DNA from 2 places in the Blautia sp. HA9023 genome. Region 2 is predicted to be linked to the other one. Evidence: riboswitches for the same ligand, from Rfam matches in the RefSeq annotation. Region 2 holds a riboswitch; the other holds the start of a gene.

Region 1 (15,894 bases), on a different contig from region 2:
TATTACACCATTGTTTGCAGGTGTTATGGTAACGGTACTGAACACCGGAGCCTACATGGCAGAAACTGTCAGAGCCGGTATCGGTTCCATTGATATGGGACAGAGGGAAGGCGCCTGGGCCATGGGAATGTCACCTATGAAGACTATGATCTATGTAGTACTTCCGCAGGCCTTCAAAAACATCATCCCTGAGATGGCAAATACATTTCTTACAAATCTGAAAATGACTTCCGTTCTGAATGTTATCGCAGTTCAGGAGCTGTTTATGGCAGCGAAAACTGTAGGCGGAAATTATTATAAATATTTTGAATCCTATCTTGTTATTGCAGTGATCTATTTTGTACTCTGCTTTGTATTCAACCGTCTGTTTACATTCCTTGAAAAGAAGATGAAGAAAACAGAGAACTACGCACTGGCAGTGGAATATATGGAAAATCCGTAAGGAGGGAAAAATAATGGGTGATGCAATCATATCCGTTGAGGAATTAAGTAAAGCATTCGGGCAGCATGAGGTACTGCGAAAAATCGATTTCAACGTGGAGCCGGGCGAGATCATCTGTATCGTTGGTTCCTCCGGTTCCGGAAAATCCACTCTGCTTCGCTGTATCAACAAGCTGGAAACCCAGACCAGCGGAAAGATCCGCTATCATGGAAAAGAGATCGGAGCAGTCCAGAAGGAGATCAATGAATACCGGTCAAAGGTGGGCATGGTATTTCAGTCCTTTAATCTCTTTAACAACATGACTGTTCTCCAGAACTGTATGCTCTGTACAAGAAAAGTCCTTCATCTGTCAAAGGAAGAAGCCTTTGACCGGGCGATCACACATCTGAAGCAGGTAGGAATGGCACCGTTTATCAATGCAAATCCCACACAGCTTTCAGGTGGGCAGAAGCAGAGGGTTGCCATTGCAAGATCGCTCTGCATGAATCCGGAGGTCCTGCTTTTTGATGAACCTACATCAGCGCTGGACCCGGAGATGGTAGGAGAGGTTTTAAATGTTATGAAGGAGCTGGCGACCACAGGCCTTACCATGATCATTGTGACTCATGAGATGGCATTTGCCAGAGATGTTTCCACCAGGACGATTTTTATGGATCAGGGTTACATTGTGGAGGACGCACCTCCGGCAGAGCTGTTTAAAAATCCTAAAAATGCCCGTACCAGAGAATTTTTGAGCCGTTATCTGGCAGGATAGGAAGGAGTATAAAATGGAAAATTTTATTGTAACCTTTGCCAGAGGTTTTGGAACCGGCGGAAAGGAAATCGCCTCCATGCTGGCAAAAGATCTGGGGATCCACTGCTATGAAAACCGTATCCTGACACTGGCAAGCCAGATGAGCGGACTGGATGAAAAGCTCTTCCTGGATATCAATGAGCGTATCCGGAACAACGGAGGATTTACAGGATTTCTTAAAGGGCTGCCCAGATCCAGGCAGTACATTGCAAGAAATGAGAAATTTGTTTCCGATGACCGGCTGTTTGAGTATCAGTCACAGATCATCAGAAACCTGGCAGATCAGGAATCCTGCGTGATCGTTGGAAAATGCGCGGATTATGTCTTAAAGGGCAGAAAAAATGTGGTAAGTATCTATATCGAAGCACCGCGTGCTTTCTGTCTGGAGCGGACCATGCAGAGGATGAAGGTATCCGCAGATGTGGCAGCAGCCACCATTGAGAACACAGATAAGTACAGAGCGGACTATTATAAATATTATACAAAAGGAAATTACTGGACCAATCCCGTCAATTACGATATGACGCTGAACAGTGAAAAAGTCGGAATTACAGGATGCGTAAAGATGATCGAAGAATATCTGGTGATGAAGGGTCTGATCACAAGGGAACAGATCTTATCAGAACAGATCACAAAAGGGGAGGAAAAGAAATGAAGCTGGAAGAAACAGGACTGACATTTGAGGATATCAAGGAAAAAGTAAACAAATACATGATCGAGACCTATGAGAGAATGGATTTTCTGGCAGAAAGTGCAAAAGACCAGTATATCTACAATGAGAAGGGCGAAAAATATCTGGATTTTTATGCAGGTATCGCAGTAAACTCCGCAGGAAGCTGCAATGAAAAGGTGGTAAAAGCGGTTGTAGACCAGGCGCAGACACTGATGCATACCTTCAACTATCCGTACACCATTCCCCAGGCACTTCTTGCTGAAAAGGTCTGCACAACCATCGGAATGGATAAGATCTTTTTCCAGAACTCCGGTACAGAGGCAAACGAGGCCATGATCAAAATGGCAAGAAAATACGGAATCGAAAAATATGGTCCGAACCGTTATCATATCGTAACTGCAAAAATGGGATTCCATGGAAGGACCTTTGGTGCCATGTCCGCCACCGGACAGCCGGGAAACGGATGCCAGGTCGGCTTCGGTCCCATGACCTACGGATTTTCCTATGCACCGTACAATGATCTTCAGGCTTTTAAAGATGCCTGCACGGAAAATACCATTGCCATCATGATAGAGCCTGTACAGGGCGAGGGCGGTGTCCATCCGGCAACCATGGAATTTATGAAGGGACTCCGGGAATTCTGTGATGAGAACGATATGCTCCTTCTTATTGATGAGGTCCAGACAGGCTGGTGCAGAACCGGTAATGTGATGAGCTATATGCATTACGGGATCAAACCGGATATCGTGTCCATGGCAAAAGCACTTGGAGGAGGTATGCCGATCGGTGCGATCTGTGCTACAGAGGAAGTGGCAAAAGCTTTCACACCTGGTTCTCACGGAACAACCTTCGGCGGACATCCGGTTTCCTGTGCTGCAGCATTGGCCGAGGTTGGTGTACTTCTTGACAGAGATCTGGCTGGCAATGCGGCAAAAATGGGCACCTATTTTATGGAAAAGCTTGCAAAGATCCCTCATATAAAAGAGGTTCGTGGTCAGGGTCTTCTGGTAGGCGTGGAGTTTGATGATACTATTTCCGGTGTGGATGTAAAGCATGGCTGTCTGGACAGACATCTCCTGATCACGGCCATCGGAGCACATACCATCCGTATGGTACCGCCGCTGATCATTACAGAGGAAGACTGTGATCAGGCGGCTGCCATCATTGAAGAGACAGTAAAAGCACTTTCAGAATAAGCGGAGGAGACGAACAGCATGAAAAGATTTACATTTTCCGTACCGCAGAATATTCTTTTTGGTGAAGGTGTATTAAAGGAGCTTCCCGGGGCAGCCGGGAAGCTTGGCGGAAAACATGGCTTTATCATTTCCGGCCCCACACTGAACAGACTTGGCGTAGTGGGGCAGTGTGAAGAAATCCTTACACAGGCAGGCATTGCAGTCAGCACCTTTTGTGATACAGAAGGAAATCCATCGGTGGAGACTGTGGAACGTGCAGCAGAAGCGTTCCAGGCAAGCGGAGCGGATTTTATTGTTGCTCTTGGCGGCGGTTCCCCGATGGATGTGGCAAAAGCCGTAGGCGTTGTGGCGAAATACGGCGGCAGCATCACAGAATATGAAGGTGCAGACAAGGTTCCGGGGGAGATCATCCCGCTGATCGCCATTCCTACAACTGCCGGAACCGGTTCAGAGGTTACGGCTTTTTCTGTTATTACCGATCACGAACGAAATTACAAGCTTACAGTATTTTCCTATAAGCTGATCCCGGCTTATGCACTTCTGGATCCGTTGCTTCTCACCTCCGCACCGGCTTCCGTGGCAGCTGCCTGCGGGATCGATGCACTGATCCATGCAGAGGAATCTTACGTTTCTCTGGACGCATCTCCATTTTCCGAGGCAATGAGCGAAAAAGCAATGGAGCTGATCGGGCGGAGCATCCGCACCTACGTGGCAGACCGCAGCAATCTGGAAGCAGCCTCCGATATGCTGGCAGGCTCTCTGTTTGCCGGGATTGCTTTTTCCTGGGCAAGACTTGGAAATATCCATGCCATGAGCCATCCGGTCAGTGCTTTTTTCAATGTGCCTCACGGTGTTGCAAACGGAATCCTGTTTCCGTATATCGTGAAATATAACGAAGAGGCAGCCTTCGGAAAATATCAGAAGATCTATAATTATATTTCCACGGAAGAGAAATGTGAGTCTGAGTTTTCAAAAGGAATGCTGGAGCAGGCAGTCCGTGAGCTGAATACACAGGTTGGGATCCCTGCGAAATTATCGGATGCAGGGGTTACGGATGAGTATTTTGCGCAGATGACAGAGGATGCCATGAAAAGCGGAAACATTGCGATAAATCCTCAGAAAACCGTTCGGGAGGATATCCTGGCACTGTATAAAGAGGCACTGTAGGAAGGTTCCGCTTCATCATGGAATAGAAGATTTTACGATAATTTTATACAAAAATCATAATAATGAGATAGTACCGAAAAAATAAGCATGCTGACCATATTTTCTGAAAAAGGGACAGAAGTCAGAAAAGGAGCGCATGCATATATGATAAAAACCTATGTGATAGATACGAATGTACTGATCCAGGCTCCATATGCATTGGAGTGTTTTGAGGACAATAATCTGGTACTTCCGCTGGTGGTGCTGGAAGAACTGGATGGACTTAAAAAGGCAGAGGGCGAAAAAGGAATCAATGCAAGAGCCGCAGTCCGAAAGCTGGAATGGTACAGGCAGAAGGGTGATCTGTTACAGGGAGTAGCACTTTCCGGCGGTGGTATTCTTCGTATTGAAAAAAATTTTGTACACGTAGAGCTGCCGCCGGATCTTCCGGATGACAAACCGGATAACAGGATCCTGAAGGTATGCAGAGGTCTTGCGGAAACAGATGAGCAGGTTATTCTGGTGACAAAGGATATCGTACTTCGTCTGAAGGCACAGATCATGGGAATTCAGGCAGAGGATTTTGAGCGTGAGCAGATCTCAGATGATGATGCACAGTATACCGGTCGTACAGAAGTATACATTCCGGAAGATAAGGTCAAGGAGTTCAAGAAAAAAGGAATTTCTCTTGAAGAGGTTTATCAGAGTGACGAGGAAGGAAATCATACCATACCGGAATTTCATGAGAATGAATTTGTGATACTGAAGCCGGATCAGTCTACAAAAAAGACACTTCTTGGAAGAGTATCCTCAGGAAAGATAGTCCAGCTTGTTTACAAAAAAAGCAAGCCCTATGGAATATCACCGAGAAATGTCGGACAATATTTTATGCAGGAAGCCCTTATGACAGATGCAAAAGAAGCTCCCCTTGTTATCATCAAAGGAATGGCGGGAACCGCGAAAACATTTTATTCGCTTGCTGTTGGAATGGAAAAGGTATATAACAATCCGGCACAGGAATATCGCCGTGTGATCGTATGCAGACCCAACGCACAGTTTGACGATGATATAGGATTTCTGCCGGGCGATGAAAAGGAAAAAATAGCACCTTTGATGAGACCGGTGATCGATAATCTGGAACAGATCCTTGATTCGGATGAAAAGAAGAGATATGAAGATGAAGACGAGCTGAGTGATAAGATAGCGGAGATTTTTGAACGTGGAATCATTCAGACGGAAGCATTGAATTTCATCAGAGGAAGGTCTATTGCGAAGACATATCTGATCATTGATGAAGCTCAGAATATGACACCAAATCAGGTAAAGGGCATTATCACAAGAGCAGGCCAGGGAACGAAGATCATACTGCTGGGAGATCCGCAGCAGATCGACAGGCCCTTTCTGGATGAAAGGACAAATGGTTTAAGCTATGCGGCGAAACATATGGTGGATAGTCCTCTTTGCTGGCAGATCACATTGTCAGCTGAAGAATGCGAGAGATCATCGCTGGCAATGGACGCAATAAAGAGACTCTGACTATATGGCTAAGAAGCATAAGCAGAGTGGGAATATCTGCACGAAACACGTAGGGAGAGTAAAAAAACTTGAAGTATAAGGATGTAGCGAATAATAAGGAAATCAATGCATATCTGAAAAAGGGAAATTCAAACCTGGGACAGCTTGGATTTACAGATCATTCACAGGCACATTGTGTTCAGGTAGCACATCAGGCCGGGAAGATCCTGAAAAGACTAGGCTATCCGGAGCATGAGATCGAGCTTGCAAAAATCGCCGGATATATGCATGATATCGGAAATGCGATTAACAGAAACCATCATGCGGAATACGGTGCCCTTCTTGCAAATGATCTGCTGAAGGATACCAACATGTCTCTTGAGGACAGAGTAACTGTCATAGCTGCAATCGGAAATCACGATGAATCAACAGGAAGCCCGGAAGATGTTATATCAGCAGCACTTATCATTGCGGACAAAACTGATGTCAGAAGAAGCCGTGTACGCCAGAAGGAAAGATCTGCGTTTGATATTCACGATCGTGTGAATTATGCTGTGACAGATTCGAAGCTTAAGATTGATGAAGAAAAATCTGTGATCGCACTGAACCTTCAGATCGATGAAAATATCTGTTCCATGTATGACTATTTTGAGATTTTTCTTGATCGGATGATGTTCTGCAGAAAATCAGCAGAAATTTTGGGAACAACCTTCAAGCTGACTGTAAACGGACGAAAAGTACTTTGAACAGAGTAGCTTTCGGGAAAATCCGGACCAATATGATGGTAATGAGCTGGCAATTATAGAGAAGAAAGAAGAATCCCCTGGATACGGAAAATTATCCGCGTTCAGGGGAATTTTTATGGTGTGAAAATTATATTATCCAATGCGTCGTAAAACCCTTTGCTTCAGCTATGGGGATATAAGACGCGTCCATCGAATTTATGCAAGTAATTGAAGATGGACAAAATAGTAATTGTATCAACTAATAAACTATAGTATAATACAAATATGAACACAACATATAAATCAAACAACAATGTCGTCTATTCCTGTAAATACCATGTAGTATGGTGTCCAAAGTATAGACGAAAAGTATTAATTAATGGTGTGGACGTCCGGCTGAAGGAGCTGCTCACAGAGTATGCTGCAAATCTTTCTGTAGACATTCTGGAAATGGAGATCATGCCAGACCATGTTCATATGCTTTTGGAAGTAGATCCTCAGTTTGGCATCCACAAAGCTGTAAAGTCATTTAAAGGCTATACGTCCAGAATTTTAAGACAGGAATTTCCCTATCTTAAAACGAAAATGCCGACTCTCTGGACAAACAGCTATTTTGTATCGACGGTGGGCGGTGCTCCGCTGGAAACAGTAGAACAGTATATTGAAAACCAGAAAACATCGCAGAGACAAAAGGATAAGATGGGATAATGCAAAAAGGAATTAAATTCAGGATCTACCCGAACAGAGAACAGAAAAACTTCATCCATCAGACCCTGGGATGCTGCCGGTTCATCTACAACCGGGGACTTGCCATGCGTAAGGAAGGCTATGAAAATGGGGAAAAGATCGGCTATTCCCAGACTTCCGCCATGCTGACTGAATTGAAAAAGCAAGAGGAGTTTGCCTTTCTGAAAGCAGCAGATTCCATTGCATTACAGCAGTCTTTGCGGGATCTCGACCGGGGATTTGTGAATTTCTTTCAGAAACGGGCTTCCTATCCAACCTTCAAAAGTAAACATAACCGGTTCCAGTCATACAGAACGGTAAATCAAAAAGATAATATTCGTATTGTGGGAAGATATATCAAACTTCCGAAACTTGGATTTGTTAAAATACGGCAGTCGATGGAAGTGGAAAAGATTAATCACGTGATCATTGAGCACACACCGGCTGGAAAATATTTTGCGGTTTTAAATGTTGATTTTGAACCGGAACCACGCTCAAATGCTGGCGGAACGATAGGGATTGATGTCGGAATCAAAGCGTTCTACTCCGACAGTAATGGAAATACGGTATCAAATCCCAGATATCTGGAACGCTCAATGCGAAAACTCATAAGAGAACAGCGCAGGCTTTCCCGAAAACAAAAAGATTCCCATAACCGCGAGAAGCAGCGGATCAGGGTGGCAAGAGTGTATGAGAAAGTAACCAATCAGCGGAATGATTTCCTGCAGAAACAGTCAACGATGCTGGTGCGTGAAAACCAAACCATCTGTATTGAAGATCTGAATGTTAAGGGGATGATCCGGAATCATAAACTGTCAAAATCGATAGCGAGTGTTTCCTGGGCAAAATTTTTTGAAATGCTGGAATATAAAGCTGGCTGGTATGGAAATGAAATTCACAGAGTACCAACGATGTATCCGAGCAGTCAGACCTGCAGCTGTTGTGGCAACAGAAATCCACGGATAAAAAATCTGGGCATTCGTATCTGGGAGTGTCCCAAATGCCATGCGGTTCATGACCGGGATACGAATGCAAGTATCAATATTCTGAAAAAAGGACTGCAGATGCAGTCTGCATAAAGATAAAAACTGTACCGTAGGGCATACGGGAACAGTATAAATATAGCTTGTGGACACTGTGTAAGACATTGCAGTACCGTAAGGTGTTTGCCAATGCAGTAGTGGGAGAAGCAAGAATCCCCCTGCTTTAGCTGTGGGGAGTGTCAATTTGATCTGTCGTTTGAAGAAACCGTGAGACGACATAATACAAGAAACAGAGAATTTGGTGAAAAAGATATGCGCAGATGGTGGAGAGAAAAAGATTTTTCTTCAGTTCTCAGGGAACAGGCTATTACCTGCGAAATGGATACAGACAGTATTGTTGAGAAAATATACTCGGATTTGAACGCAGATCGCAAAGCGATTGCGTTCATGAGCATATAAAGTAAATGTAATACAAACATGTTCAGACTGGCAGCATGATTGCGATCACGCTGCCTTTTTTGCTGCTTTCCAGTACTTTTACCTGTCCGTTATGCTGTCTGACAATTTCACTGACAAGTGCAAGTCCCAGGCCGGCACCTCCCATAGCACGGCTTCTTGATTTGTCCACACGGAAGAACGGGGTGAAGATTTTTTCCTGATATTCAGGAGGAATGCCGATTCCGGTGTCGGAGACTTCAAGAAAGACGTAATTGACAGAGGTGGATGTATCTGTTATTTCTTCGGAAGGATGGATATTTACGGTTACTTTTCCACCGGAGTGATTGTATTTGATCGCATTTTCCACAAGATTGTACACAGCGCGATACAGCAGCAGATAGCTTCCGGTAATAATGCAGTCCCCCTCCTGCTGGATCAGTTCAACATCCTTCTGTTCCGCTACAGAAGCCAGGTCGCAGAAAACCTCATCCGTCAGTGCTGCCAGAGAGATCCTTTCGGAACGTTCAACAGTCTGTACACCGGTCATATCCAGGAGGATTTCAGCCAGATGGGAAAGTCGCCCGGTCTGTTCCTGGAGCATGGCAAAAATCTCCTGATAATCTTTTAAAGCAGGTGCTTCCCTGCGGGCAAAAACATCCAGATTTGTCTGGATAACGGCAAGAGGAGTCCTCAGCTCATGGGCTGCATTGGCAGAAAATTGCTTCTGGGCAGTAAAAGCCTCATCCAGGCGTGCGAGCATTTTGTTAAATGAAATTGTCAGGCGGGAAATCTCGTCATTGGTAGCAGGAACTTCCAGAGCCTCTGAAAGGTTCTGGACCTCTATTTTGTTTACCTCCTGGCTGAGTCTGCGCAGGGGAAGTAATGCCTGACGGCTGATAAAATAAGTGCAGATGCTGCTGAGAAGGATGATGATCCCTGTTACCATGAGTCCTTTGGTGAGAAAAAGTTTTTTGGTTAACTGCAGCTGATCGGAAAGCTCCGGAAATAAGACGGAGGGATTCATATTAAAGGTGATGGGAGCAGAATCTGTGTTATCGATCCGTATCATGTAATCTCCCAGATCCTCCATTCCGGCAACTGCAGACTGGCTGATAAAAAAATACATCAGAATGCAGGTGACTGTCATAAGCAGTGCGGTGATCAGTGTCAGACGCCATTGAAGAGATAGCTTTCCTGTTATTTTTTTCATTTTCATTGTATATCCTCCGTTAAAATGTAACCCTGACCAATCTTATTCTGTATCGGATCAAAGCCGAGAGCTGTGCGCAGCTTTTTTCGAAGAGAAGAAATGTGGACACGAATGGAATTGCTGAGACTGTTGACGCTTCCGTCCCAGATATGCTCGATCATTTCTTCCGGGCTTATGATACGGTTCTGATGAAGAAGGAAATATTCCAGAAGAGAACTTTCCTTTCGGGTCAGAGAAAGAGGAAGACCATCGATGCTGGCCTTTCTTGTACGGGTATCAAAGCTGATACGTCCGCATTGCAGACATACATCCTGCTGGATAAATTTCCTTCGTGTCAGACTTCGGATCCGTGCCTCCAGCTCTTCAAAATGAAAAGGCTTTGTGAGATAGTCATTGGCACCGAGATCAAGCCCTTCAACCTTGTCCTGGATCTGTCCTCTGGCAGAGAGGATCAAAACGGGAGTGGAAGTATCGGATTCCCGAAACTGGCGCAGGATTTCCAGACCATCAACGCCTGGAAGATTCAGATCAAGAAGGATGAGATCATAATTTTCCACCAGACATAATTCCAGTCCTTCATCCCCGTCAAAACATGTGTCCGCTTCATAGCCATCCATACGAAGTCCCTCCGCAATAGACTGGCAGAGCTGCTTTTCATCTTCGATTATCAATATATGCATAATAAATCCTCCTAAAAAACAGTTGATTTTGCCTTGTTATCTATAATATCATGTATAGCATAAAATTCCTGTAAATTTTTTTGTTTCTTAACAGAGATTTTATACAGGGGATGATATAGTAAGGCTACAGAGAGCAAGATTTACATGTAAAATATATGCTGGTTCCGGATATGGGCCGGTGATATCAGAAGGGAGAATATAAACAATGAAATTCAGAACACAGAAAATAACAGCACTTATGGCAGCAGCGGTATTAGGAATATCTGCATTAGGAAGTGTGACGGTAACAGCGGCAGAAAGCACGGAAACAGCAGAGATCGGAGAGGCAATGGCGGTGGATGGAGAGGCAGTTTCATCAGATCTGGTAGCAGGTACATTTAAGCCTTCCGACGTAACCTGCAAGGCACAGGATTCTTATGAATATCCGTTTCTGGGACTGAAGCTTTCACTTTCGAAGGAGCTGTTAAAGCAGATCAAGGACCAGAGCATTGCAATGCTTACTACGGAAGATTTTGAGAATCAGACCAATGCAGTGACATATGCCTATGTAAGCTGGAGCAAAATGACAGAGGAACAGAAAAACGCCGAAATACAGAAGATGGGAACAGGATATGACGACTGGGTGGCAGGTCTGGACAGAATTGGTACAATTGGCGTTTATGACGAAGCTTCACAGAAAAAGCTGGATGAGATCACTGGCTGTACAGAGCATAAAGAGCTTGGAAGCAGCAGTGACGGGAAATACAAATATTATCTGAGCACCAACAAAGATGCAGATGAAAAGCTGACAAAGGAGCTGGAAAAGATCAAAACCGATATTACGGAAATGACACCGTATCAGAATATTTCCGTGTTTGACCAGCCACAGGATACCAGCAGCAACCCGGAGGATGTAAAATCTGTAGGAAAATTTGAAACAACAGGAATAGATGGAAAAACATATACAGAAAAAGTATTCAGTGACTATGACCTGACGCTGGTAAATATTTTTACAACCTGGTGCTCACCATGTGTAAAAGAAATTCCGGAACTTCAGGAGCTCTATAAAGAAATGAAAGATAAAGGCGTCGGAGTAGCAGGCGTGGTGCTTGATACTACAGATGAAAAGGGAAATCAGGACGAGGAGGCAGTAAAAAAAGCAGGCATTCTTCAGGAAAAAACAAAAGCAGAGTATCCGTTCCTGATACCGGATACTACTATGATGAACGGCCGTCTGCAGGGGATTTCCGCATTTCCTGAAACATTTTTTGTTGACAAAGATGGAAACATTGTAGGCGATACCTATACAGGAAGCCATACACTGGACGAATGGAAGGAAATCGTGGAAAAAGAGCTTAAAAACGTTTCAAAGTAGAAGATGATCATTACGGAGAGTGAAAAAATGATTCGGAAAATAACAGAATCCAGGTGGATCGGACCAGCTCTGGCGTTTTTGGGGATTTTACTGATGATATTGGGAATCTGCAGAGGTGAGGCATCTGTAGTTTTTACAAAAGCGATCAACATCTGTATGGAGTGTATTGGCATTGGATAATAAGAAGATGAAAATAAATGAATGGCCGCGGCATGGGATCCAGGCATTGTGGGCGGCCCTTACAAACAGTCACATATCAGGGTTTATAACTGGAAAGATCTATACCGGAAAACTGAAAAATGTCTGTGTTCCGGGGCTGAACTGTTATTCCTGCCCCGGGGCAAGAGGGGCCTGTCCCATTGGTTCCCTTCAGGCTGTGATCGGAAGCTGGAACTTCAAGATGGCATATTATGTAGCTGGATTTCTGATCTTTATGGGAGCGTTGCTTGGAAGACTGGTGTGCGGATTTCTCTGCCCCTTTGGACTGATCCAGGATCTGTTGAACAAGATTCCTTTTCCAAAGAAGATCCGGACATTTCGTGGGGATAAGCTTCTGCGAAAACTGAAATATGTGATCTTTCTTGTATTTGTGATCATACTTCCCATGTTTGTAGTAGATATCATGGGGCAGGGAGCACCGTATTTCTGCAAGCTGATCTGCCCGGCAGGAACGCTGGAGGGAGGTATCCCTCTGGTGCTGCTGAACAAATCCATGCGAAGTGCAGTAGGCTGGCTGTACATGTGGAAAAATACAATCCTGGTGATCACCATTATCTTATCAATTATGATATACCGGCCATTCTGTAAGTATATCTGCCCGTTGGGAGCTTTTTATTCGGTATTTAATAAAGTTTCCGTTTTTCGTTACAGAGTAGATAAAGAAAAATGTGTTCACTGCGGAAAATGCAGAAATATCTGCCAGATGGAGGTCGATCCGACGGAAAATCCAAACAGTACAGAATGCATCCGATGTGGAAGATGTAAAAAGATATGTCCGACACAGGCGATCCGGTGTGGGTTTGCAGGCAAAAATCAGACCTGATTTACGTTAATTGACGAAAAACAGAATTTTCCTTATAACATTCAGTATCTGATGAATAGTACGGAAAACTGAAATGATTCAGAAAATTAGACTCAGTTCACTTTAAAAGTGAAAAAAATAATTTGATAATTTCTTGACAAGTACTAATAAATATGTTAATATTCAATCATCAAATTAATAAAGTCTTCGGTGACTGACGGAGTTGTGGGATAACCACGAGGGAGCCGGAGATTCGATGAGTCGACCGTCTGGGCAGTATTTGAAAAAATTCAGATACTGCTCTTTTTTATGGGATAAAAGATGCAGACGGTTGCAGCGGAGAAAGGAGAACATTATGGGATTTAAAAGTGACATCGAGATTGCACAGGAGTGCACAATGGAGCCAATTACCAAGATTGCAGAGAAAGCAGGTATTGATGACAAATATCTGGAGCAGTATGGTAAATACAAAGCAAAGATCGACTATAATCTCCTGAAAGAAACAGACAAAAAAGACGGCAAACTGATTCTTGTGACAGCTATCAACCCGACACCGGCCGGGGAAGGAAAAACAACTACAACGGTAGGTCTTGCAGATGGAATGCAGAGACTTGGAAAAAATGTTATGGTAGCTCTTCGTGAGCCATCCCTTGGACCGGTATTCGGTGTCAAAGGTGGTGCGGCAGGCGGCGGCTATGCACAGGTAGTTCCGATGGAGGATATCAACCTTCATTTTACCGGTGATTTCCATGCGATCGGTGCGGCAAACAACCTTCTTGCAGCAATGATCGACAACCATATCTTCCAGGGTAATGAGCTGAACATCGACCCGAGAAAGATCACCTGGAGACGCTGCGTGGATATGAACGACCGTCAGCTTCGTAATGTAGTAGACGGGCTTGGCGGAAGAACAAACGGTATGCCGCGTGAGGACGGTTACGACATCACCGTAGCATCGGAGATCATGGCAGTTCTCTGTCTGGCAAGTGATATCAAAGATCTGAAGGAGAGACTTTCCAGAATCATCATCGGATATACTTACGGCAAGGTTGCTGAGCAGAAACCGGTAACAGCAGGAGATCTCCACGCAGAGGGTGCTATGACAGCACTTCTGAAGGATGCCCTGAAACCAAACCTTGTTCAGACACTGGAGCATGTTCCGGCAATCGTTCATGGCGGACCATTCGCAAATATCGCTCACGGATGTAACTCCGTAACCGCTACAAAGATGGCTATGAAGCTTGCTGATTATGCCATCACAGAGGCTGGATTCGGTGCTGACCTTGGAGCAGAGAAATTCCTGGATATCAAGTGCCGTATGGCAGGTCTTACACCAAGTGCCGTTGTTATCGTAGCAACCGTACGTGCCCTGAAATACAACGGTGGCGTTGCAAAAGCAGATCTTAACAATGAGAACCTTGAGGCTCTTGAAAAAGGTATCCCGAACCTTCTGAAACATGTAAGCAATATCAAAAATGTATACAAACTCCCATGTGTGGTAGCTATCAACGCATTCCCGACCGATACCAAGGCAGAGCTTGATTTTGTAGAAGCAAAATGTAAAGAGCTTGGCGTAAACGTAGCACTTTCCGAGGTATGGGCAAAAGGCGGCGAAGGCGGAATCAAGCTTGCTGAGGAAGTTCTCCGTCTGGTTGAAGAGCCGAATGATTTCACATATGCTTATGAGCTGGAAGGCTCCATTGAGGATAAACTGAACCAGATCGTACAGAAGGTTTATGGCGGAAAGAGAGTGGTTCTTACAGCGAATGCTCAGAAGCAGGCAAAACAGCTGGAAGCTCTCGGATTTGGCAACTGCCCGATCTGTGTAGCCAAGACACAGTACAGCTTAACAGACGACCAGACAAAACTTGGTGCTCCGACAGACTTTGAGGTAACCGTAAGAAATCTTAAGATCTCCGCAGGCGCAGGCTTCATCGTAGCACTCACCGGCGAGATCATGACCATGCCAGGTCTTCCAAAAGTGCCGGCTGCAACCAAGATTGACGTAGATGAGAGCGGTAAGATCACAGGACTGTTCTGATATTATAAAGTATAAAAATTTTTTGAGGGGAATTCAGATAGAGACCTCCTCCGGCAGCAAAACCGGAGGAGGTTTTTTGCGTAAAAAAGAGAAAAAAACCTATAATCGAACAAATTTTCTGGTATAATAAGAAAAGAAAACACTCCGGAGGTGTATCCATGGATAAAAAAGAAGATCATATCTATATAGCCATCGATCTGAAATCATTCTACGCTTCCGTGGAATGTCAGGAGCGGAACTTAAATCCACTTACCACCAATCTTGTTGTGGCAGACAGGGAACGAACCGAAAAAACCATCTGCCTGGCAGTTTCCCCTTCTTTGAAGGCCTATGGAATACCAGGAAGAGCGAGACTTTTTGAAGTGGTCCAGCGTGTAAAAGAAGTCAATCAGGCACGTGTCACAAAAGCACCAAGAAGATGTTTTACCGGAGAATCCTGGTCTTCGGATGAACTGAAAGCGCATCCGGAACTGGCCGTTTCCTATGTGACAGCACCGCCGAGAATGGCGTTGTACATGGACTACAGCACCCGGATCTATAACGTTTACCTCCGTTATCTGGCACCGGAGGACATGCATGTCTATTCTATAGATGAGGTGTTTATGGACGTCACCCATTATCTTGGAATGTATCAGATGACAGCCAGAGAGCTTGCTGCAAAAATGATCTCCGATGTAATGAAAGAGACCGGGATCACGGCAACTGCCGGAATCGGAACCAATCTTTATCTGTGTAAGATTGCCATGGACATCGGGGCCAAACATGTAACACCAGACGAAAATGGTGTGCGTATCGCAGAACTGACGGAGCAGTCCTACCGGGAACTTTTATGGGATCACAGGCCGCTGACAGATTTCTGGCGGGTAGGCACAGGAATCAGGAAGAAGCTGGAAGAAGTAGGACTTTACACGATGGGAGACATTGCCAGATGCTCTTTGGGCGGTGTGCGTG
Region 2 (15,894 bases):
GAGTATGATTTTTCATCAGGAATTGAGGATCATAAACGCTATGCAATGATCATAAGAGACAGTGGAGAAACCTGCAAAGTGATTCTGGAACTGGATGACGCACTTGCAAACACCATGAAAAATTCTGCACCAAGTAAAGTTTTTTTGGATTGACATGAATCTTGTTTTTTGTTACACTAGTTCACAAATTTAAAATATCTTACACAAGGGAGGAAATGCAATGGGTACTATTATTGGTGAAGGCATTACGTTTGATGACGTCCTTCTGGTTCCGGCTTATTCTAAAGTGATTCCGAATCAGGTAGATGTTTCAACGTATTTAACCAAGAAAGTAAAGCTGAATATCCCCATGATGAGTGCGGGAATGGACACAGTTACAGAGCACAGAATGGCAATTGCCATGGCCAGACAGGGTGGTATCGGTATCATCCACAAGAATATGTCCATCGAAGCACAGGCAGAAGAGGTTGATAAGGTTAAACGTTCTGAGAACGGTGTTATTACAGATCCATTTTATCTTTCACCGGAGCATACACTGAAAGATGCCAATGATCTGATGGCGAAATACCGTATTTCCGGTGTTCCGATCACAGAAGGCAGAAAGCTTGTAGGTATTATCACAAACCGTGATCTTAAATTTGAGACAGATTTCAGCAGAAAGATCAAGGAGTGCATGACTTCTGAAGGACTGATCACAGCCAAGGAAGGAATCACACTTGAGGATGCCAAGAAGATCCTTGCGAAATCCCGTAAGGAGAAATTACCCATTGTAGATGACGACTTTAATTTAAAAGGACTCATTACCATCAAGGATATCGAGAAACAGATCAAATATCCGCTTGCAGCCAAGGATGCACAGGGACGTCTTCTCTGTGGTGCGGCAGTTGGTATCACAGCCAATGTACTTGCACGTGTAGATGCACTTGTGAAAGCGAATGTGGATGTAATCGTAATTGATTCCGCACATGGTCATTCTGAGAATATCTTAAAAGCAGTCCGCGAGATCAAGGCTGCATATCCGGAACTTCAGGTTATCGCAGGTAACGTTGCAACAGGAGCAGCTACCAAGGCACTGATCGAAGCTGGTGTAGATGCAGTTAAAGTTGGTATCGGACCTGGATCTATCTGTACCACACGTGTTGTTGCAGGTATCGGTGTACCGCAGGTTACTGCTGTTATGGATTGCTATGAAGTAGCCAACAGCTACGGAATCCCGATCATCGCAGATGGTGGAATCAAGTATTCCGGAGACATCACCAAGGCTATCGCGGCAGGCGCCAATGTCTGCATGATGGGCAGCATGTTTGCTGGATGCGATGAGAGCCCGGGAACATTCGAGCTCTATCAGGGAAGAAAATATAAAGTATACCGTGGAATGGGATCTATTGCAGCTATGGAGAACGGCAGCAAGGATCGTTACTTCCAGGAGAACGCCAAGAAGCTTGTTCCGGAAGGTGTTGAAGGACGTGTTGCATACAAAGGACACGTTGAGGATACCGTATTCCAGTTAATTGGCGGTTTAAGATCCGGTATGGGTTACTGCGGAGCAGAGAACATTGAGAAGCTGAAAACAACAGGCAGATTCATTAAGATCTCCGCTGCATCTCTCAAGGAGTCACATCCACATGACATCCATATCACAAAAGAGGCTCCAAACTACAGCGTAGACGAGTAAAGAATATTTCAGAAAATAGGGACTTGAAAATTCAGAAGAAGTATTGTAGTATAACAACAGAAGCTGCATGACTGGCGGAAAGTAGGATTACCTACAGGGAGTGCAGTGAAATGAGAAGCCGACCGCCTGGGCAGCCTGATAAAGGGGTGTCCAGGCGGTTTTTTGTTACCTGTTAATACCTGGAATGATCCCCGGGCCTTACATTAGACAAGGAGGACTGTGAAAAATGACTACATTTTCACTTGAAAAAGAACTGAAAGAGAATTCCTACCCAGGAAGAGGAATTGTGATCGGACGTTCCGCTGACGGAAAGCACGCTGTTACCGCATATTTTATCATGGGAAGAAGTGAGAACAGCAGAAACCGTATTTTTGTTGAGGATGGTGAGGGAATCCGCACACAGGCATTTGACCCGTCCAAACTTACAGACCCGAGCCTGATTATTTATGCACCGGTACGTGTCCTTGGAAACAAGACGATCGTAACAAACGGTGATCAGACAGATACCATCTATGAGGGCATGGACAGACAGCTTACTTTTGAGCAGTCTCTCCGAAGCAGAGAATTTGAGCCGGATGCACCGAATTATACACCTCGTATTTCCGGTGTTCTTCATGTGGAGAACGGAAAATTCAGCTATGCAATGTCTATCTTAAAGAGTAACAATGGAAATCCAGATTCCTGCCTCCGTTATACATTCGCTTATGAGAATGCGGCAGCAGGACAGGGTCGCTTCATTCATACTTATAAATGTGACGGAAACCCGCTTCCAAGTTTTGAGGGAGAGCCGAAGCCGGTAGAGATTCCGGATGATATTGATGATTTTACAAACCTTCTCTGGGAGAGCCTGAATCAGGACAATAAAGTTTCCCTGTTTGTCCGTTTCATTGACATTGAAACAGGTAAATATGAATCCAGAATTGTAAACAAGAATAAATAATCAATATCGCAGAGAACGGAGGATTTTTCCATGAAAGAATTACAGTTAAAATACGGATGCAACCCGAATCAGAAACCATCCAAGATTTATATGGCAGACGGAAGTGACCTTCCGATCCAGGTACTTTCCGGAAGACCGGGCTATATTAACTTCCTGGATGCGTTTAACGGCTGGCAGTTGGTACGTGACCTTAAGAAAGCAACCGGACTTCCGGCAGCAACTTCTTTTAAACATGTATCTCCGGCAGGTGCTTCCATCGGACTTCCGCTGAATGAGACACTGGCCAAGATCTACTGGGTAGATGATATGGACTGGAAGGATTTTTCCCCGCTTGCATGTGCGTATGCAAGAGCAAGAGGTGCAGACCGTATGTCATCTTTCGGTGATTTCATTTCTCTTTCTGATGTCTGCGACAAGGATACCGCAATGTTGATCAAAAGAGAGGTTTCGGATGGTGTGATCGCACCGGGATATACAGAGGAAGCACTGGAAATCCTGAAACAGAAGAAAAAAGGCAACTACAATGTAATCCAGATCGATGAAAATTATGTTCCGGAGCCACTGGAGCACAAGCAGGTATTTGGTGTTACTTTTGAGCAGGGACGCCAGGAGCTTGCAATCAATGATGAACTGATCTCCAATATTGTAACAGAAAATAAAGAGCTTACAGAGGAAGCCAAAAGAGATCTGAAAGTTTCTCTGATCGTTCTGAAATACACACAGTCCAATTCCGTATGCTTTGTAAAAGATGGACAGGCGATCGGCGTTGGTGCAGGTCAGCAGTCACGAGTTCACTGCACACGTCTTGCAGGTCAGAAGGCAGATAACTGGTATCTCCGTCAGTGCCCGAAGGTGCTGAATCTTCCGTTTAAAGATACCATCACACGTGCAGAGAGAGACAATGCCATCAATGTTTACATTGGTGAGGAGTATATGGATGTTCTTGCAGATGGTGCATGGGAGAAAACATTTACCGAGAAACCGGAAGTGTTTACAAGAGAAGAGAAGCGTGCATGGCTGGATGGCCTTACAGAATGTGACTCTTGGTTCAGATGCATTCTTCCCGTTCAGTGATAATATTGAGCGTGCACATAAGAGTGGCGTGAAATATATTGCAGAGCCAGGCGGATCTGTCCGCGATGATGCAGTTATCGATACTTGCAATAAGTATGGAATGGTAATGGCATTTACAGGAATCAGACTTTTCCATCACTAAAATATATGAGTATGTAATAAGACAGAATAAGAATGTCTGCCTTATATAAAAGATCCCGGATCAGGATTCCTTTCAGGAAGTTCCGATTCGGGATCTTTTTGCATGGTTCAGCTATCGTATTTTTTATGGCATAAAAAAAGAACTCTGAATGATTCAGAGTTCCGAAGAGCGATAGACGGGGCTCGAACCCGCGGTCTCGACCTTGGCAAGGTCGCGCGTTACCAACTACGCCACTATCGCATGTGTCTTATCTTACGAGATGTTTCCCTCATCGACAAGACATATATTAGCATAGTTTTTATGGTATGTCAAATCTTTTTTTTGATTTTTTTGAAAAATTAAAAAAAAGAAGACATTTCAAGATCAGGATGTTTCAGATCCGCTGCTTGTATGATAATAGCGAAGTACGTGATCAGGATAATACTGGTCACCGTAATCCCATGGCCCTGCCGGATCGTGAAGAGGATCATCTTCATCACGTTGTCTGCCACCACTTGCCATCTGGGCGAATGCCTGGGCGCTTTCAGTTGTCCAGGAAGTTTCTCCGTTTTTTTCGAGATAAGAGAAATAGGAATCTGTGCCAAAGTTATAGGCCTGCAGGGCAAGGCGGATATGGGGCAGATCAGCAGGTCCGGTGCATCCGGATTTATCCAGGGCATATTTCAGCTCCTGAATTCCACAGGAGATAGAGTAGGAAGGATCTGTGATTCCGTTGGGCTGCTGAGGATACTGCGTGTTATAAGCGCCTTCTGATGACTGCATGGGATCGGTTCCCTGACCGGAGCTTTCCTGCATCATAACTGCCAGGATCAGATCTACATAGTCAGACATGCCATATTGGGCGGCTTCTGTGGAAACTTCATCCCGGTAGGCTTCACAGGATGCATTGATCTGGTGCGTAGTTGTCTGCTTTCCGGAAAATCTGGGTAAGCGCAGAAAAATACATCCGAGAATCAGCAGGAAGATGCAACCCAGGAAGATTTTCTGTCTGCGGACCTGGCGTATGCGGAGACGCTGACGTTGTTTTTTTGTAAGTTTATGATTCTTTCGTTTTGTATTCATAAGCTTATTTTACCCGTCAGATGGGGATTTGACCAGTTAAGAAATGTGATCTTTTTGTTAAAATTTTCTGAAGACTGACTTGCAAAATTGCAAAATACGATCTGATATGCTATGATAGTCGGGACAAACCGCAGAATGCCGGAAAAAAGGAGGCAAGATTTCATGCGTAAAAGGCTTCTTGCAGTTATTTTGTGTGCTTCCATGATGTTCCCTGTATCAGCATCTGCAGAGGTACTTGGATATGAAGCGACACTGAATACATATACACAGGAGAAAAAATCACCCCAACAGTTTCAGATTGATGATGGGGAAGGAAATACAGTAAATGCACTGGCGAAGACAGATACTCTTTATGTCACTGCGAAGAACACTGCAATTCGGTCCAATCCAGGAGAAAGCGGAACAGAACTTCGATCTGTTCTTCTGGGAACGAAACTAGAGAGAGTTGCCGTATGTGACAACGGATGGAGTAAAGTCACATTTCAGAAAGACGGAGAGGACAAGATTATCGGTTATGTTCAGGATAGCGTGCTCAGTGATACGGAAACCGTGAATAAATTTACGGATACAGTCACGGCAGCCAAAGACAGCGATATTCTTGATTATCCGGGAAAAAAAGACGGAGAAGTAGTAGGAGAAGTTCTTCAGGATGATGAACTGAAGAGGACTGGTACAGTAGATGACATCTGGAGCCGTATCGTTTACACAGATGACAGTGGCGCACAGCAGACGGGATATATTCCTACCAGTTGTCTGGAAGGATACCAGGAGACTGAGGTGGCCAAAGCAGAACAGGAAAAGAAAACAAAAGCCGGCTCCCTTACCAAGAGCTCCGGAGAGGGTATTTTTGCAAATGCCGTAGATGGCGTGACATCTACAGGTGGTTCCGGAACATCTGCCAATGGAGTGCAGATTGGAACACCGGTATCTGTTTCCTCAGATGCAACATTGAAATCTCTGGGAACTTTCCGTATTACCCATTACTGTCCATGCAGTATCTGCTGTGGTCCGTGGTCAAACGGAATCACATCTACAGGCGTAACAGCAACAACCAATCATACCATAGCAGTAGATCCCAGCCAGATTCCTTATGGTTCCAAGGTAGTGATCAATGGACAGGTTTACGTTGCGGAGGATTGCGGAGGCGCGATCCGTACCAACTGTATTGATGTTTATGTTGCCACACATTCAGAGGCAGAAGAGAAAGGCGTATTTTATACAGAAGTTTATCTCCTTCAGTAAAAATGCAGGAAATCATCTACAACTACAATATGTGATGTAATACGTATAACAAAAAATACTGCATCAGACTTTACGTATAAATCGGAATATAAATATCCGCTTTATCAGAAAACGTCGAATGCAGTATTTTTTATTTATAAAAAGAAAAACTCTGTTCAACAGGAAACAGGAACTGTGAACAGAGCAAAAAAATAATGCCCAGAGCCGGAATCGAACCAGCGACACGAGGATTTTCAGTCCTCTGCTCTACCAACTGAGCTATCTGGGCATGTCTCTTTCGAGTACTTTATTACTTTAACACATTTATGTAGAGAATGCAAGGGAAAAATGAAAAAAAGCAGATGTTTTTCTGAAAAATCCGATTTTCAAAAAAGCATCTGCAATATTATATTTGGCGCATTTATCGTGCAGCCAGATAAATTTTTTCCATATCTTTCATATTTAACTGTTTGAAAACGCCGATGGTGCGGGTATCTTCATAACTGCACTTAAATGCCAGATCGTGGATATCTTTTTCTGTAAGGTCAAGACCAAGCTCATGAAGGCTGGTAGGCATTTGAATGGAACGGAAATAATCTTCCATAGCCTCGATACCGGCAAGGGCGGTTTTGTTGAAATCGATACTGCATGGGATTTCGAATACGTTGGTGGCAAACTGGGCAAAACGCTCCGGATTTGCGTCATAGACATAACGTGCCCAGCTTCCCCACAATGCGGCCAGACCGGCACCGTGAGCTACATCGTAGGTCCCTCCAAGTTCATGTTCCAGCTGATGACATGCCCAGTCACCGCCACCGGTTCCACAGCCGGTAAGACCGTTGTGAGAGAGACTTCCTGCCCACATGATTTCTGCTCTGGCGGTATAATTATCCGGCTCTTTCAGCAAGATACGGGAATTGTAGATTACCGTCTGCATAAGGGATTCGCTGATGCTGTCTGTAATTTCCATAGTTTCGATATTTACGAAATACCGTTCCATGGTATGCATCAGGATATCCACACAGCCGCTTTCTGTCTGGTACTGAGGTAAGGTGTATGTAAGCCGTGGATTCAGAATGGCAAAACGTGGCCTGCACAGGTCATTTCGGGCAGTACTGCGTTTCAGCCAGCCGTCTTCATTTGTGATGACGCAGGAATTGCTCATTTCACTTCCGGAAGCTGCGATGGTAAGGATCACACCAACTGGAAGACAGGCTTTTGGAGTTTCGGTGCGGAGGAAAAAGTTCCATACATCGGTTTCCGGATTTGCAAGGCCGTAACCGATGGCTTTACAGGAATCAATAACACTTCCGCCTCCTACAGCAAGAAGAAAATCCACATTTTCTCTGCGGCAGAGCTCAATTCCCTCCCGGACCTTGGAAAGCCGTGGATTTGGAACGACGCCTCCAAGAGTTACATAGGCAATTCCTGCCTCGTTAAGTACGGATCTGATTTCATCAATAAGACCGGATTTAACGGCACTGTGTCCGCCGTAGTGGATCAGAACTTTTTTACAATGCTGTTCTTTCAGAAGTGTGGCAACTTTAAGATGTGTATCTTTTCCAAAAACCACCCGTGTGGGGGTAAAATATTCAAAACTTCTCATAATAAATAACTCTCCCTTATTTCATAACTGATCTATCTGAAATATTCAAAAACAAACAATAAAATTGAATGGTCTGCATCAGCAAAACTGTTATAATAATAGCATAGAAGAAGTCAGGGTGCAAGATTTCGGAAAACGTTTGCAACAGGAAAAACAGGGAAGATAAAGATGATAAAAAGGGTGTAATTCCAGAAGGGTGTGGTATAATAGGTTCTGTGAGAAAGCAAAAGTGACTTAATCACAGAAACAGACCGATGCAGAGCGTATATTATAAAACAGATTTCAAAGAAGCAGAAGAAAGCAGGTGTCTGAAATGGAAAATATCATTATCGTAGGAGCAGGCCCGGCAGGAATTTCCGCAGCTCTTTATGCAGCGAGAGGAAATATGGACCCGCTGATCATCAATACAGGAATCGGTTCACTGGAAAAAGCAGAGAAGATCGAGAATTATTACGGACTTGAGAGACCTCTTTCCGGAAAAGAACTTTTTGAAAGAGGACTTGAACAGGTCAGGGCACTTGGTGTCAGGATCCTGGATGCCCAGGTCGTGGGAATGGGAGGCTTTGATACCTTTGAGGTGAAAACAACGGAAGGCGATTTTGAAGCCCGCAGTGTGATCCTGGCAACGGGAAGCAAAAGAGCTTCTGCGAAGATCCCGGGAGTGAAGGAATTTGAAGGAAAAGGAGTCAGCTACTGTGCAGTATGCGATGCTTTTTTCTACCGCGGAAAAGATGTGGCGGTTCTTGGAAACAGCGATTTTGCCCTTCATGAAGCTGAGGAACTTTCTCATACAGCTTCTCATGTGACGATTTTTACAGATGGAAAGAAACCGGAATTTTCAAAGGAGAATGCGATTGACGTGAATACCATGAAAATTCAGGCAATTGAGGGAGATGAGCGTGTTCAGGGACTTCGCCTGAAAGGAGATGTATCTTTACAGGAAGCAGGCGAACCGCAAACGTCATTTGCACCCGCAGAAGGTGTTTTTGTGGCCTTGGGCACAGCCGGAAGTTCAGAAATGGCCCGCCAGATTGGTGCGGAACTGAATGAAAAAGGAAATATCCGGGTGAATGAGGAGATGGAAACAACGGTTCCAGGACTGTATGCGGCAGGGGATTGTACCGGAGGCCTTCTTCAGGTGGCAAAAGCGGTACATGATGGAGCGCAGGCAGGCCTTTCCGCCTGTCAGTATGTGCGGAAACTTTTGAAAGAGCAGGCATAGAGTGCATACAGTATAAATTCAGAAGAAAGGCAGAAACTGATAACGATCAGAAACAGGATCGGATTTTATAACATATAAATTTAAGGAGGAATTTTATCATGGCAAAAGTTTTTACAACAGACAATTTTGAAACAGAGGTATTAAATGCAGAGAAACCGGTACTGGTAGATTTCTGGGCAACCTGGTGCGGACCGTGCAGACGTCAGGCTCCTGTTGTGGAAGAACTGGCAGAAGCAGGATACGAAGTAGGGAAAGTAGACGTAGATAAAGAGCCGTCTCTTGCACAGCAGTATAAGATCATGAGTATTCCTACACTGCTTGTGTTTAAAGGTGGAAAAGAGACTGCACGTTTTGTGGGACTGACATCAAAAGCAGAGCTTGAAGCAGCACTTCAGTAAGATCAGAAAGTATTCATCATTTCATAAAGACGGCTTTTATCCAGAATGCGGATCGATCCCCGTGAGATCTGGATAGAGCCGTCTTTATTCATTTTTTTGAGGCTGCGGCTGACTGCCTCCCTGGCACTTCCGATGGAGCGGGCGATTGCCTCCTGGGTGAGAGTGAGTTCATCAGAACCGGTATCTGCAGCTTCGTCCAGCAGGAAGGCTGCGATCCTCTGAGGTAACGTCATAAAAAATGTCCGTTCGATTCCGGCGATCACATCCGAGAAATGTTCGGTTGTCCGTTTATAGATGAAATTTTCCAGATAGATATTGTTTTTCATCAGCCGGGAAAAAGGAACTGCCGGAAGCAGAAGAAGATCACAGTCTGTTTCCGCATCGATCTGCACATCAAATGTGATGGCAGAAAGCATACAGGAAGCGGAAAGGGTGCAGATATCACTGTCCCTTAAACGGTACAGTGTGGCTTCTTTTCCCTGAGAGGACAGAAGGTACACGCGGAGAACGCCCTTCAGAAGAAAAAGAGTTCCCAGACACTGGCGTTCTTCTGACTGTATGGCAGCACCTGCCGGGTAATGAAGTTCACGGATATTATCAAGAAGAAAATCCTGGTCTTCTTCGGTCATATGTTCCCAGAAGGGAAAAGCCTGAAAATAGTTCAGGCAGCTGTTTCGGTCCATAAAAAGGTACTCCTTTATAAAAGATGTAGTATCCATTTTAACGCTGTTTGAATGGAAATACAACAGAAACGGAATCTTTGTTGCAAAAGAGGAATCCGGTTTTTCTATTTACATCCGGGGATGGGAACGCTATAATCATAAGGCGAAAGAATCAAACGGAGAAATAATGAAAAATGCCGGGTAAAGAGGGAGATCATCCGGCGGAAGTTAGGAGAATACAAATTTTGAAAATTTTACTTGCAGCGTGCAACGCAAAATATATCCATTCCAATCTTGCAGTATACAACCTGAAATCCTGTTCTGGAGAGTACAGCCCCAATGTAGTGATCAAAGAGTATACGATCAATCAGATCCAGGATGATATTTTAAAGGACATTTATCTGGAACAGCCGGATGTGATCTGTTTTTCCTGTTATATCTGGAATATTTCCTTTGTAAAAGAACTGGTACCGGATCTTAAGAAAATCCTTCCACATGTGGATTTCTGGGCAGGCGGTCCGGAAGTATCTTACGATGCGGTGGAATTTCTGAAAAAGAATCCCGCGTTTTTTGGTGTGATGGTAGGAGAGGGAGAAGAAACTTTCCATGAACTGGCAGGCTATTATATAGAAAGAAAACCGGAAAACCTGAAAGAAATCCGAGGTGTGGCATTTCATGACGAAACCAAAGTCCCGGATATTGTACACACAGGCTGGCGGGAACTGATGGATTTAAGTAAAGTTCCGTTTGCATACAGCAACCTTACAGAGTTTAAAAACCGTATCATCTATTATGAAAGCAGCAGAGGGTGTCCATTTTCCTGCAGCTACTGTCTTTCTTCCATAGATAAGAAGCTCCGGTTCCGGGATATTGAACTTGTAAAAAAAGAACTGCAGTTTTTTATTGATAATAAAGTTCCACAGGTCAAATTTGTGGACCGTACCTTCAACTGTAAACATGACCACGCCATGGCAATCTGGCGGTATATTACAGAGCATGACAACGGGATCACGAACTTCCATTTTGAAATTTCCGCGGACCTTCTCCGTGAGGAGGAACTGGCTCTGATGAAAACCATGCGCCCGGGCCTGATCCAGCTGGAGATCGGGGTACAGTCTACCAATCCGCAGACCATCAAAGCTATTCGGAGAACCATGGATTTTGAAAAACTGAAAGGAATCGTAGAGCAGATCCACAGCTTTGGAAATATCCACCAGCATCTGGATCTGATCGCAGGACTTCCCTATGAGGGATATGAAAGCTTCCACAAGTCTTTCTGCGATGTCTATGCACTGCGGCCGGAGCAGTTTCAGCTTGGTTTTCTGAAAGTGCTGAAGGGTTCGCATATGATGGAGATGACCGGAGAATATCAGATCCTTTACAAAGACCGGGAACCTTATGAAGTGCTTTCCACAGCCTGGCTGACCTACGGGGAGATTTTGGGGCTGAAAATGGTGGAAAGTATGGTGGAAGTGTATTATAATAGTGGTCAGTTCAAACACACCCTTGTATTTCTGGAACAGTATTTTGAAGATCCTTTCCGGATGTATGAGGCACTTGGCAGATTTTATGAGAAAAAAGGATACTCGGAGATTTCTCATTCCAGGATGAGACGCTATGAGATCCTGATGGAATTTGCCGGAGAACAGAAAGAGATCCCGCTGGAAGTCCTTTCCGATGTGATGCTTCTGGATCTTTATCTTCGGGAGAATTTAAAGAGCAGACCATCTTTTGCATCCGATCAGAAGCCATACGAGCGGCTGATCTGGGATTACCGGAAAGTGGAAAAAATCCCGAAGACCGCCCATATCGAGGTGTTCCGGGATGGAAAGACGATTCTTTTCGATTATACAGACAGGGATCCTTTGACCAACAATGCGCGATTAACGGATATTACAGATGAGGTGAATAAAAATTATGGGAATGTTTGATCCGAAAAAAAGAAAAGTGATCACAGCGATCATCGCAGTTATTCTGGTTCTGGCAATGGTAGTTCCGACTGTGCTTTCGCTGATCATTTACTAAGGCGGCAGTTATGAAACTTGGGAAAAAAGCACTGGAGGCACTTCAGGCGGAAATTGACGGACAGCTGAAACCCGGAGATGAACTGATCGTGGCAGGCCCTGTGGCAGCAGAAGGTACGGCATGGATTGCAGAGAACTACCATGACAGACTGCGGGAAGTTTTTTCGGAACGGTTCCTTGAAGATGCCGGAAAACTTCCGGAAGTTTACGGAACAGGAATGAAAAAAGAGAACAATAAGGTCTGGAAGATGGCGGAAGCGTCCGGAGCCAGTGCCAGGTATCTGATGGGGGAAGGCGGCTTTCTGTCTGCGCTCTGGAAAATGGCGGAAGCATCCGGAGTGGGACTTAGCGCAGACCTTCGAAGCGTACCCATCCGACAGGAAACCATAGAGATCTGTGAGATCTTTGATGTGAATCCCTATAAACTCCTTTCCGGTGGAAGCATTCTTCTGGGAATCCAGGGTGGCGATGCGTTTGTGCAGGAGTTACGAAGAGAAGGGATCATGGCAGCAGTGATCGGGCAGACCAATTCCAGAAATGACAGGCTTCTCTACAGCGGCGGAAATGCCAGATATCTGGAGCGGCCGGCGGAAGACGAATGGAAAAGATTGAATATAAATCGTTGAATGTTTGCAGCATTTAGGATTATATACAGCGAAGCGGATTGCGAATATCCGCTTGACAGTTTTATAGAAAAGAGGAAAATAATGGGAGTTTTAAACATTGTACTCCATGAGCCGGAAATTCCGGCAAATACAGGTAATATCGGCAGAACCTGTGTGGCAACAGGAACCAGATTACATCTGATCGAGCCGCTTGGTTTCCGTCTCAATGAGAAGGCAATCAAGCGTGCAGGCATGGATTACTGGGAACATCTGGATGTGACCAGATATCTGGACTATGAGGATTTTCTCAAGAAGAATCCGGGAGCGAAGATCTATTACGCAACCACCAAGGCGCCTCAGACTTATACAGATGTAAAGTATGAGGATGACTGTTTTATTATGTTTGGCAAGGAAAGTGCGGGAATTCCGGAGGATATTCTGGTGAAAAATCAGGAAACCTGCGTGAGGATACCTATGATCGGGGATATCCGTTCCCTGAATCTGAGCAATTCTGTTGCTATTGTGCTTTATGAGGCGTTGCGCCAGCATAATTTTGCACATATGAATCTGGAAGGGCATCTGAGAAATTACGACTGGAAATAAGATTGTGAACGGATTGAAAAATTGAAAGTAAATGTCTGATTTACATACCGAATAGCAAGCTGAAGAAGATTTATAGAGTAAATAAAAGAACCTCTGATTCGGAAAGATTGCAGGAAATATTAAGGAATATTTCTTTTACATCCTTCTGGATCAGAGGTTTTTTATGTTTTATTTTGCTTTTTCCAGGGTAAAAATAAATTCCGTTCCCACACCAACAGTGCTGATTACATTAATATTCTGCTTGTGGGCGTTGATGATCTCTTTCACAATAGCAAGTCCAAGGCCGGTTCCCTTACGGTCTTTTCCACGGGAGGCATCAATCTTGTAGAAACGGTCCCAGATTTTGGAAAGACTTTCTTTTGGAATTCCGGTTCCCCGGTCTTTGACAGAGACAAAAACTTTGCCATGGTTGACGGTTGTTTCCAGTGTAATGGAAGAATTGTCGCTGCTGAATTTTACTGCATTGTCCAATAAATTGTACAGTACCTGCTGGATCTGCTCCATATCCGCGCGGACGAACAGCTCTTTGCCTGCCAGAAGGAGTTCCAGCCGGATATTCCGCTCCGAACAGGTCCCCTCGAAGGAGGCCGCTGTAGTACGGATGGTTTCGTTGATATCAAAACGCCGCATGTGCATCATCCGTTTTTTGACATCCAGTTCGTTTAAGGTGAGGAGGCTTCGGGTCAATTTCTCCAGACGTGTGGATTCAAAGGCAATGACTTTCAGATAGCGTTCCTGCATTTCCGGTGGGATGGTACCATCCAGCATGGCTTCCACATATCCTTTGATGGAGGTCAGAGGTGAGCGGAAATCATGGGATACGTTGGAGATAAACTGTCGCTGATATTCTCCGTTTTTGTTCAGCTTGTCTGCCATGTAATTCAGGGAGTGGGAAAGATATCCCATCTCATCTTCAGAATCCACTGGAATCGTATAGGAAAGATTTCCGTTGGCAAATTCCAGAGCGCCTTTTAAAATTTTTTTCAGAGGTTTATGGACCCGGTAAAAGTAGATCAGAAGAAAACTGAAAAACAGTGCATAGATCACAATAAAGATCAGGATCATAACCTCTACGATATTGCTGCGGCTTTCGTAGAGGTTTTTCATAGGGTAGTGGATTGCCAGATAACCAATCACCTGGTCTGTATCTTTTATGGGAACGACGGTGCTTAACTGCGTGGTTTTGAATGTCCCATAAAACGTACCGGAAGAATAACAGATATTTTCGTAATCTGCAGGCCGGAAATTTTTGACAGTGATCTCACCGGAGCCGGAAGACTGTTCATCTGTGTTTATCAGAACGGTTCCGTCCGTGTCCATGACCCAGAAATCTGCATTTTGAAATGCGGCAGCAGAGGAAAGAGCCAGGGAGAGGGAGGCATTTTCCGGGTCTTTTACAGACTGACGGAGTTCATTTCCGGAAACCATCTGGCTGGCTGCGCGGTAAAGGGACTCTCCGGTGGAGCGTTCAAGCCTTTTTTCTACCAGATAGGAGCCTCCGGAGGAAAGGAGCAGAAAGCAGATTCCGCCCAGCACAAAATACAGGATCAGCAGTTTGGTATAAAGATGCTGTTTCATGAATCTTTTACCTCAAATTTGTAACCGATCCCCCAGACGGTGGAAAGCGCCCAGTTTGGATTATCCTTGATCTTCTCACGGAGACGTTTGATGTGAACGTCTACAGTCCTGGTATCTCCGATGTATTCATAGCCCCAGATATGATCCAGAAGCTGCTCCCTTGTGAAAACCTGATTGGGAGAAGCTGCCAGGAAATAGAGAAGCTCCAGTTCCTTTGGCGGCATATCGATCTGATGTCCCATATAAGTCACGGAATAGTTGGTCAGATTGATCACCAGATCCGGGTAGGAAACACATTTTTCCTTTGGTGCGGCAGACGGTGATTTTACATGGAATCTGCGAAGCACTGCACGGACACGGGCAACCAGTTCTTTGGAGTCGAAAGGTTTGATGATGTAATCGTCTGCTCCAAGTTCCAGTCCCAGGACTTTGTCAAAGGTTTCTCCTTTGGCGGAAAGCATGATGATCGGTACATCGGAAGTATGACGGATCTCACGACATACCTGGTATCCGTCAATACCCGGGAGCATCAGATCCAGAAGGATCAGATCCGGGTGAAAAATATGGAACTGCTTCAGGGCTTCCTCGCCGTCATTTACGATCTTGGTCTCAAAGCATTCTTTTGTGAGATAGAGAGCTACCAGCTCAGCAATGTTGTTGTCATCGTCAACAATGAGGATTTTCTGTTTTGTAGCCATGGTTTCCGCTCCTTTTTTATTTCTTAAATTCTACGATGGTTACGCCGGCATCGCCTTCTCCGAATTCTCCGAGACGGAAGGAAGCTACATGTTTCTGGCGTTTCAGGTAATTGTGGACACCTTTTCTGAGGGCGCCGGTACCTTTTCCGTGAACAATGCGGACGGATTTCATGTGTGCGATGTAGGCGTCATCCAGATATTTGTCCAGCTCTGCAACTGCTTCGTCCACGGTTTTTCCCAGAAGATTGATCTCTGTGGAAATGCTGGCCGCTTTTGACATGCGGATCTTTCCGGCACCGGTACGTTGCATGGACGGGGTGGTGATCACCGGCTCGTCCACAAGCTCCAGATCGGAGATATGTACTTTGGAACGGATGATTCCCA

The links. A riboswitch is a leader RNA that binds a small molecule or an ion and turns the genes downstream of it on or off. The one in region 2 is predicted to bind ZMP and ZTP.
Region 1: linked by a shared signal. The riboswitch ahead of AC04Q6_RS12775 (formate--tetrahydrofolate ligase) and the one ahead of AC04Q6_RS14195 (IMP cyclohydrolase) in region 2 are both predicted to bind ZMP and ZTP.

What each region holds. Positions count from the first base shown of each region.
Region 1 covers NZ_JBWLUR010000008.1:592,141-608,034, forward strand. Annotated here, with positions in the region: gene AC04Q6_RS12705 (amino acid ABC transporter permease) at 1-442, shown strand, start outside; gene AC04Q6_RS12710 (amino acid ABC transporter ATP-binding protein) at 453-1,196, shown strand; gene AC04Q6_RS12715 (cytidylate kinase-like family protein) at 1,210-1,890, shown strand; gene AC04Q6_RS12720 (acetylornithine/succinylornithine family transaminase) at 1,887-3,104, shown strand; gene AC04Q6_RS12725 (iron-containing alcohol dehydrogenase) at 3,123-4,271, shown strand; gene AC04Q6_RS12730 (PhoH family protein) at 4,416-5,786, shown strand; gene AC04Q6_RS12735 (HD domain-containing protein) at 5,855-6,511, shown strand; gene tnpA (IS200/IS605 family transposase) at 6,776-7,198, shown strand; gene tnpB (IS200/IS605 family element RNA-guided endonuclease TnpB) at 7,198-8,295, shown strand; gene AC04Q6_RS12750 (ATP-binding protein) at 8,681-9,853, opposite strand; gene AC04Q6_RS12755 (response regulator transcription factor) at 9,850-10,527, opposite strand; gene AC04Q6_RS12760 (TlpA family protein disulfide reductase) at 10,733-11,881, shown strand; gene AC04Q6_RS12765 (CD1871A family CXXC motif-containing protein) at 11,909-12,061, shown strand; gene AC04Q6_RS12770 (4Fe-4S binding protein) at 12,069-12,923, shown strand; ZMP/ZTP riboswitch at 13,103-13,184, shown strand; gene AC04Q6_RS12775 (formate--tetrahydrofolate ligase) at 13,258-14,943, shown strand; gene AC04Q6_RS12780 (Y-family DNA polymerase) at 15,102-15,894, shown strand, end outside.
Region 2 covers NZ_JBWLUR010000009.1:93,568-109,461, forward strand. Annotated here, with positions in the region: gene AC04Q6_RS14185 (DUF6106 family protein) at 1-153, shown strand, start outside; gene guaB (IMP dehydrogenase) at 221-1,675, shown strand; ZMP/ZTP riboswitch at 1,733-1,814, shown strand; gene AC04Q6_RS14195 (IMP cyclohydrolase) at 1,902-2,615, shown strand; partial or broken gene AC04Q6_RS14200 (phosphoribosylaminoimidazolecarboxamide formyltransferase) at 2,646-3,831, shown strand; tRNA gene AC04Q6_RS14205 (tRNA-Gly) at 3,999-4,071, opposite strand; gene AC04Q6_RS14210 (lysozyme family protein) at 4,195-4,893, opposite strand; gene AC04Q6_RS14215 (3D domain-containing protein) at 5,056-6,135, shown strand; tRNA gene AC04Q6_RS14220 (tRNA-Phe) at 6,331-6,403, opposite strand; gene AC04Q6_RS14225 (iron-containing alcohol dehydrogenase) at 6,536-7,720, opposite strand; gene AC04Q6_RS14230 (NAD(P)/FAD-dependent oxidoreductase) at 8,034-8,942, shown strand; gene trxA (thioredoxin) at 9,041-9,340, shown strand; gene AC04Q6_RS14240 (Crp/Fnr family transcriptional regulator) at 9,343-10,023, opposite strand; gene AC04Q6_RS14245 (B12-binding domain-containing radical SAM protein) at 10,248-11,933, shown strand; gene AC04Q6_RS14250 (AIR synthase-related protein) at 12,038-12,652, shown strand; gene AC04Q6_RS14255 (tRNA (cytidine(34)-2'-O)-methyltransferase) at 12,734-13,234, shown strand; gene AC04Q6_RS14260 (sensor histidine kinase) at 13,403-14,812, opposite strand; gene AC04Q6_RS14265 (response regulator transcription factor) at 14,809-15,510, opposite strand; gene AC04Q6_RS14270 (endonuclease MutS2) at 15,527-15,894, opposite strand, start outside.